One region of the Weizmannia sp. FSL K6-3076 genome, then DNA from elsewhere that is predicted to be linked to it. Evidence: riboswitches for the same ligand, from Rfam matches in the RefSeq annotation. Region 1 holds a riboswitch; the other holds the start of a gene.
The links. A riboswitch is a leader RNA that binds a small molecule or an ion and turns the genes downstream of it on or off. The one in region 1 is predicted to bind preQ1.
Positions count from the first base shown of each region.

Region 2: another riboswitch for preQ1. It lies ahead of queC (7-cyano-7-deazaguanine synthase QueC); the one in region 1 lies ahead of NSS95_RS08080 (QueT transporter family protein).

Region 1 covers NZ_JBBOWU010000001.1:1,735,207-1,739,420, reverse strand. The annotation lists gene ypjB (sporulation protein YpjB) at 1-763, shown strand, start outside; gene NSS95_RS08085 (zinc metallopeptidase) at 827-1,513, shown strand; PreQ1 riboswitch class I at 1,615-1,659, shown strand; gene NSS95_RS08080 (QueT transporter family protein) at 1,666-2,148, shown strand; gene NSS95_RS08075 (YitT family protein) at 2,175-3,038, opposite strand; gene NSS95_RS08070 (nucleotide pyrophosphohydrolase) at 3,190-3,534, shown strand; gene dapB (4-hydroxy-tetrahydrodipicolinate reductase) at 3,541-4,214, shown strand, end outside.
Region 2 covers NZ_JBBOWU010000001.1:2,120,767-2,124,980, reverse strand. The annotation lists gene NSS95_RS10135 (ketopantoate reductase family protein) at 241-1,173, opposite strand; gene queC (7-cyano-7-deazaguanine synthase QueC) at 1,222-1,905, opposite strand; PreQ1 riboswitch class I at 1,932-1,976, opposite strand; gene NSS95_RS10125 (hypothetical protein) at 2,173-2,370, shown strand; gene NSS95_RS10120 (PadR family transcriptional regulator) at 2,496-2,831, shown strand; gene NSS95_RS10115 (DUF1129 family protein) at 2,824-3,519, shown strand; gene NSS95_RS10110 (antibiotic biosynthesis monooxygenase) at 3,970-4,214, opposite strand, start outside.

The sequences.
Region 1 (4,214 bases):
TGTGTTCATGTTAAGTTTTGCCGGAAAAAGTTTTGCAAAAGGTTCGGATGATGCTTTGGCACATTTAAATGACCTAAGCGACGAGGCATTGCAGCTGGCGAAAAACGGGCAATATGCAGAAGCAAAAAATGTGCTGAATGAATTTTCGAAAACATTTTCCAGGCAATCGTTTAAAAATAAACGTTTAACGATGGATGAATTGAGAGTTTTGACCGTCACCCATGATGAAGCGGTAAAGGCGTTGACGAAAGTAAGCGCAGAGCCTGAGGAGAAAGTGGATGCCTGCACGTCATTCCGGCTCGTGGTGGATGCGATCCAATCGAAGTATCAGCCGCTCTGGACGCAGATGGAAGGGCCGGTGATGTCTTCATTTACAGAGGTGCAAAAAGCAGCCGCAACAGGGAAGCGCGAAACGTACAACGAAAAATTAAACCTGTTCCTCAAACAATATGCAGTGATCGAGCCGAGTTTAAGAGTGGATCTGCCGGTTGAAAAAATACAGCGGCTCGATTCGAAAATCGCTTATATTGATCGTTATCGGGACAAGGTGGCAGGCAGCGGGTCCGGAAAAAAGGAACTGGAGGCGCTCCGGACAGATTTGAAGCAGCTGTTTGAAGCCATGAAGGAAGATGAAGCCGACCCCTCCCTCTGGTGGATTATGATTTCCACCGGCAGCATCATCATTCTTACTTTATCGTATGTCGGATGGAGAAAATACAAAGGGCAAAAAGAAGAGCGTCACGAGACCGATCATATGGATTGACCTTTTGACCTTATTCGGATACAATAAAGGTAAGATTACCATGGAGGGTATGGAGGGTGGCAAATGTCGTTTTTGATTTACTATCTCATTTTGGCAATCATTCCGATCTGGGCCCAGCTGAAGGTAAAAAACACATACAGCAAGTATGAAAAGGTCGCAAATGCATCCGGCATGACAGGCGCCGAGGTGGCAAGGATGATCTTGGACGAAAATGGCTTATACCATGTGAAAGTGCTGGAACACAGCGGCTTTCTAAGCGACCATTACAATCCGATTAACAAAACGGTCAATTTGTCGACTGCCAACTACCACGGGCGTTCGATTGCGGGGGCTGCTGTTGCGGCGCACGAATGCGGACACGCCATTCAGGATAAAGTCAATTACGGGCCGCTCCGTTTCCGTCACCGCCTCGTGCCTGTGGCGAATATCGGCAGCAATGCCTCTTGGATTTTTATTTTGATCGGGATGTTCACGCATGCGACAGGCATGTTCCTGCTCGGGATCATTCTCATGGGGCTTGCCGTGTTGTTTCAGCTTGTGACATTGCCGGTTGAATTCAATGCATCGTCCCGTGCGCTTGCACAAGTCACATCGCTCGGCATTGTCCGCGGCGGGGAAGAAAGGGAAGCGCGCAAAGTGTTATCGGCTGCCGCGCTCACATATGTGGCTGCCGCGGCTGTTGCGGTCATTGAACTGCTGCGTTTAATCCTCATCTTTACCAACTTAAACGGCAATAACAACAATAATTAACAGTACGAAAAGCTTTCCGGGGTGAATCGGCAACCCGGAAAGCTTTTTTTGTCTTGCTGCATGTTCTAGTTTGCATTATAATAAAGAAGTTTGGTTGTTTCCAACCCGTGGTTCGAAACCATCCCACGTAAAAAAACTAAGGAGAGATGCATATGAAACTGAAAACACTCGTCGTCAACGGGATTGTCGCCGCGCTGTATATTGCGGTGACATTTTTTATTCAGCCGCTTGCGTTTATGAACATCCAGTTCCGTGTTTCTGAAATTTTTAACCATCTCGTTGTGTTTAACAAGAAGTATATGATTGGCATTGTATTAGGCGTTTTTCTCTCAAACTTGTTTTTCTCGCCGATCAAGTATGATATGTTCATCGGCACGGGTCAGTCCGTCCTTGCGCTTGCGATTACCATTTTATCCGCACGGTTTATAAAGGGCGTCTGGGGGCAGATGATCCTTAATTCCATTGCTTTTACGGCCTCCATGTTTATTATCGCATGGGAAATGCAATGGTTTAACGGCGTGCCTTTCTTTTTCGGCTGGCTGACGGCAGGGATCGGTGAACTTGCTGTGATGCTGATTGGTATGCCGGTCATCTACCTGATCAACAAACGCCTGCATTTTGAAAAACAGATTTAAAAAAGAGCTGCCGCGGCAGCTCTTTTTTAATCTTCAATCGGCTGTTTGTTCTCATCGAGTGTAAAGCCTTCCCCGAGCACATCATGGACCTCCATCATCGACACAAAGGCATGGGGGTCAACGGAATGGATAATGCCTTTTAAACGGGACACCTCATGTTTTCCGACGACACAGTACAGTACATCCCGGTCCTGTTTCGTGAACATACCGTGCCCGCGAAAAACCGTAACGCCGCGGTCCATCTGCTTCATAATTTTCTCGGCAATTTCATCATGCTTGTCCGAAATGATAAAAGCGCCTCTTGCCGTATAGGCCCCCTCCTGCAGAAAATCGACAACACGCGAGCCGACAAAAACGGCAACGAGCGTGTACATCGCTTCACGGTAATGCAGATAGGTGATAAGCGACAGCGTAATCACGCATGCGTCGAACATGAACATGGTCCTGCCCATCGCCACGCCTTTATATTTAAACACGAGCCTGGCAATGATATCGACGCCTCCAGATGTCCCCCCGTAGCGGAAGATAATGCCGAGACCGACGCCGATAAATACCCCGGCAAACAGCGCCGCAAGAAACATATCATCGCGAAGCGGAATATGGAAATGTTTCTTCTCAAAAATCCATAAAAAAAGAGAGGAGCCGACCGTCCCGACCAGTGTATAGTAAAACGATTTTTTTCCAAGTAGCTTCCATCCCACAAAAAATACGGGAATATTCAAAATCAGATTGGAGTAAGAGGGGTTGATATGAAATAAATAGTAAAGCAGCAGCGTAATTCCGGTAAAACCGCCTTCCGCCAGATGGTTCTGAATATTAAAATGGACAATGCCAAAGGCAAAGATGCAAGAGCCGAGCAGGATAAAAAAAATGTTTTTCTTTTTCAGCATAATCCGTATCCTCCTTCCCCGGTATATATCCGGCGTTCCCATTATAGCGAAAGCGGTACAAAAGGGCAATCAGGCAGAGAGAAAAGCAAATATATGATTTGTAAAATCTGCCGTTTTTGGCTAACATGGAAGAGGATTACAGGATTGGGGGATGAAAATGGCAGAAAACAAATCGATCCGGCAAATGCAAAAAGAAGTCGATGATTATATCAGCCAGTTTGAAGAAGGGTACTTCAGTCCGCTTGCGCTTACAGCAAGGCTGACGGAAGAACTTGGGGAGCTGGCGCGCGAAATCAATCATTATTACGGGGAAAAACCGAAAAAACCGGATGAGAAGCCGAAAACCGTAGCAGAAGAGCTCGGCGATTTGCTGTTTGTCGTCATTTGCATGGCAAATGCTTTACATATTGATTTACAGGAAGCCCATACAATGGTTTTGCAGAAATTTAACACGCGTGATAAAGACAGATGGACGCGAAAAGAGCAGGAGGAGTAATGAAACATGGATGATATTCGGATTATTGTTGCCGGGGCCCGCGGGAAAATGGGGAGCGAGGCGGTCCGGCTGATCGAGCGGACGGAACATTTTAAACTCGTTGGCGTAGTGGACAGGACTTTTGATGGCAAACTGTTCAATGATGTATCCGATTATAACGGCGAACCGGTCCGGGTGTATACCGACCCGGAAGCATGCCTTGAAAATTGCCCGGCGGATGTATGGATTGATTTGACGGTGCCGAAAGCAGGGTTCCTCCATGCGAAAACGGCCCTTGCACATGGTGTCCGCCCGGTTGTCGGGACGACCGGGTTTACCGATGCGGAACTGGAAGAACTAAAGGCTGTTTCCGCACAAAAAGGAATCGGCTGTATCATTGCACCAAATTTTGCAATCGGGGCAGTGCTGATGATGAAATTTGCGCAAATGGCGGCGAAATATTTCCCGGATGTGGAAATCATCGAGCTACACCATGACCGGAAAAAAGATGCCCCGTCCGGCACGAGCGTAAAAACGGCGCAAATGATCTCGGAAGCAAGAAGAAAAAAAACACAGGGGCATCCGGATGAAAAAGAAACATTACAAGGTGCAAGAGGCGCGGATTTTGAAGGCATGCATATCCACAGCGTCCGCCTGCCCGGCCTTGTCGCCCACCAGGAAGTGCTGTTCGGCGGGGACGG
Region 2 (4,214 bases), 390 kb from region 1:
AGGAAAATTGGGATTGTTCCTTCACATAGAGCCCGTCTACGTTAAGGAAGCAAGCAAAAACGAGGCTCTTCCTTCACATAGAGGACCTCTAAGTTAAGGAAACGCAGAAAAAAGGTGTCCTTTCTTCATATAGGGCGCTTCTATGACTGCCTTCCCTAGCCTCCATCTACAAACAGCAGGCAATTGTATGCCATACCAAAAAGGGAGCTTTCCTGAAAGCTCCCTTTTTGGTGATCCGTGTCAATGTACTGCGGCGTAAGTCCTTTCGATTTCCCGGATGCGCCGGTTCAGTTCTTCGTTGACCGGGACTGGAACGCCGTATTTTTTGCCGAGTTTGATGACGGTTCCGGAAAACAGGCCGACTTCGCTGTACCGTTTTGCCTCGACATCCTGCGCCATTGACGGTTTGCCGGCAGGACTCAGGTTTCCGACCACTTTCAGCCAGTAACGGAGATCTTCTTCCGTGAGCGGAAACCCTTCTTTTTCAGACAATGCCATCACTTCCCGCATAGCGGCAATCATCATCTCGCGTGCAGGGCCGTCTTTTTGGATTTCGCCGTAATTGCTTTTGTAAACGGCGACGGTTTGGTTGACGCCGACATTGAGCATGAACTTGCCCCAAAGCCTTTTCATCATTTCGGTGTCGGCTTCGTATGGCAAATCCGTTTGCTCAAAGAAACGGGCCACTTTTTTCATTTTTTCCGAAAAAATGCCCGGCTTTTTTTCGCCGAAGCAAAGCATGCCCATATGCGCATATGTCAGCTGGTTTCCGGTTTTGACGGCATCCATCCCCTGGGCGACACAGTATAACATTTTGTCCATTCCATATGTACGGCCAATGATTTCTTCGCTTGAGATCCCATTTAAGGCAGACAAAATCACCGTATCCGGCCCGACATGTTGTTTGACTGCTTCAACTGCCTCGTCCAGTCCGTTGAATTTGACCGTAAATAGCACCAAATCTGCCGGCTCCACTGTTTCTTCCGGTGTGACATAATGAAAGTGGCATTTTTCGCCGTTACAATAAACGCCTTCCCGCTCATATCGTTCAATGCGCTGTTGGTCAGCGATGATCCGCAAGTTTTTCGCCGGCATTTTTTTCGATAAATGATGCCCGAATAAAATACCGAGCGCGCCTAACCCAATGATCGATACTGTTTTGATTTCAGCCATTCCCCCGCCTCCTTTTTTCATTATTTTACCACAATTCCAACGAAATCGTCATTCAGACTGCCCGTTCCGGATGGCCAGGTATTGCTCCAGCCCTCTTTTGCGCAATTTGCACGCCGGGCATTCCCCGCAGCCGTCAGCGATGATGCCATTATAGCAGGTCAGCGTCTTTTCACGGACAAAATCAAATGCCCCGAGTTCATCCGCGAGCGCCCATGTTTCTGCTTTGTTACGCCACATGAGCGGGGTATGAATGACAAACTGCTGGTCCATTGAAAGGTTCAAGGTGACGTTTAAAGATTTGATGAAAATATCGCGACAGTCCGGGTAACCGCTGAAGTCCGTTTCGCACACACCGGTTACGATATGCCTTGCGCCGATTTGGCTGGCAAGCACCCCGGCAAAAGAAAGAAACAGCAAATTCCGCCCGGGCACAAACGTATTCGGAAGCTCCCCGTCTGCCCCTGCTTTCACGGTAATGCTTTCCCTCGTCAGCGCGTTCGGGGCGAGTTGGTTCAACAGCTGCATATCCAGAATATGCTGCTTTACCCCGAGCTCTTCCGCTATATTCTTTGCACATTCTATTTCAAGACGGTGGCGCTGCCCGTAATCGAACGTAACGGCTTCCACTTCCTGAAACTTTTTCTTTGCCCAGAAAAGGCAGGTGGTGCTGTCCTGGCCGCCGCTGAAAACAACGACTGCTTTTTCTTTTTTCATTGATAATCGTCCTTTCACACAAAACAGCACCGAAAAGGGATGCTGTTTTCTTAGTTTTTTAGAGAGGGTTTTCTAAAAACCTCTTCCATAAATGAAGGATTCTTCCCAATTGATTATACCATGGAACAGGCGCCATCTTTTAAAGCATCCGTTCTTTTTCGGAGTACGGCATTTTTCACATAAATGCCATAAACAACCGGCTTTGCTATGATCCAGATCACAGTCATCGGCCGGACCGTTTTTTAAGATAATCATAGTGATTATCTTTATTTGGGAGGGACGGCTATGAAACGCTATGTGCAATTATTTTTCATGTTTGCGGTGACGGTGCTCATTGTAATGGGCATCCAGAAAGGGCTGAGCACACTGAATGTGTTGAACCTTGAAAATTTTTGGGCCAATTATGTCGTATTTTTGATTTTAGCCTATATGATTCTGTCCTTTTTCCTTCATTATTTTTCCAAGCGAAAAAAGCAATCATAAAATTTTTCCAGCGGTTAGCCTGCCGCTGGATTTTATTATTGTTTTTTTCTATTTTGCATTGCAAAGTAGTTCATTTTTTGATAAACTAACTTGCATAACAAAGTAGTTGAAATGGGGGTGGAGGGATGTCCATTCGAAGCCAGTTACTGAAAGGCATTTTAGACGGCTGTGTGCTGGCTGTGATTGAAAAAGAACCGGTTTATGGCTACATTCTTTCAAAAAAACTTCAGCAATTAGGCCTCCAGGAAATTAGCGAGGGGACGCTCTATCCGGTTCTGTTACGCCTGCAAAAGAACGGCTGGATCCATGGAGAGATGCAGCCATCCGATTCTGGGCCGAGCCGCAAATATTATGAATTGACGGAAAAAGGAAAATCCGCGCTGGATGAGATTACGGCAGAGTGGCAGCGAATCGCAGCCCCTGTAAATCTTTTATTGAAAGGAAGAAGTGAGGATGCTTAGTGTAAAACAGTTGATTGAGGAAAACAACCGTAAACGGCAGGAACTGGCACCTGAGAACAAAAAATTTTACAACGATATGCTTGACTACCTTCGCCTGCAAACCGTTTTGTCCGAGCAGCAAACAGAAGAAGTGCTGATGGAACTGCTTGACCATCTGCTCGAAGGCCAAAAAGAAAACAAGACAGCTGCGCAAATGTTCGGCGGTGACCCGAAAGCATTTGCCGACGAAATCATCAGGCAGCTGCCGAAAGAAAACAAACGCAATATGGTTTCTTTTACAATCAGGATAATGATCTTGCTTTTGGGGATTGATTTGGTCATTAATGGCATTACTGCTTTTGTTGTTGAACGGTTCTTTTCCAGACCTTTGCCGCCGTTTTATCCTGTACCCGCGGCCCTGAACTTTTTCATTGCCGGGCTATACGTGATCTTTGCCATTTGGTATATCTTTCGTATCTTGAAAAAGAGTTTGTTTAAGGAAAAGACAAAAAAGGTGCAAATCCTAACTTTTTTGAAAATAGATGCCGTAATCTTTGTTTTTCTGGGCGGCGTTATTTTGCTGGATAAATTCATGCCGAAAATCGGCCCGTCCTTTTCTTATCCGTGGTGGTTGCCGCTCGTTTTAGGTGTGGTGAGTTTAGGGGTTTACTATAGCTGGGAGAAAGCAGCAAAGTCCCGGGGGATATAGTTCTAGCGTGCAATAAATCTGTTGTTCAAAAGCCCGTGTGCGGTTTCGCCACGGGTTTTGCATGCGCCAACTATGTTGCACGCAATTGTGCGTAAAGGTATTGCAAAAAAACAGCGGGGACTGTGAAATATCTTCTTTCAGGGAGATGAAAGACAAAATGGTCGGCCAGGATTCTTGAACTGTCTTTCAGCGGGTGGATGAAAGACAGTTCGAGAGGCTGCGATCTTCTAAATGTTCTTCACCGGGTGGATGAAAGACAAAATGCTGGTGCGGCAACTAGCAAAATGTCCTTCATCAGATTAATGAAGGACAAAATGCGGGTCGGCCTATCTATTTGGCGTTCAGTCTCATTTTTTCTCCGTTCGGCTACTTGGGGCTCTGATTAGAATTGGTTCGCCAGCTTTTTATTAAAAGGGCTTACAGCCGGCCTTCCCTTTTCGCTCGAGTTTTTCACTCGGAAATTTCTGCTTTTCCTGCTGCTTTTTTCACCGCTTTCACTTCATACATGCCGAGTTCCATATTGAGCATATAGTCCGGTTTTGACTTGCCGCGGTTTGCCCTATGTCCTGCGATATGGACATCGCTCTTTTCCCACTGTTTCCAGTGCGTTTCTGATTCCCATGTGATCATGACAATCACTTCTTCTTCGCCGCGCCCTTGTTTTTTCTGCATGATTTTTATATCAACAAAGCCTT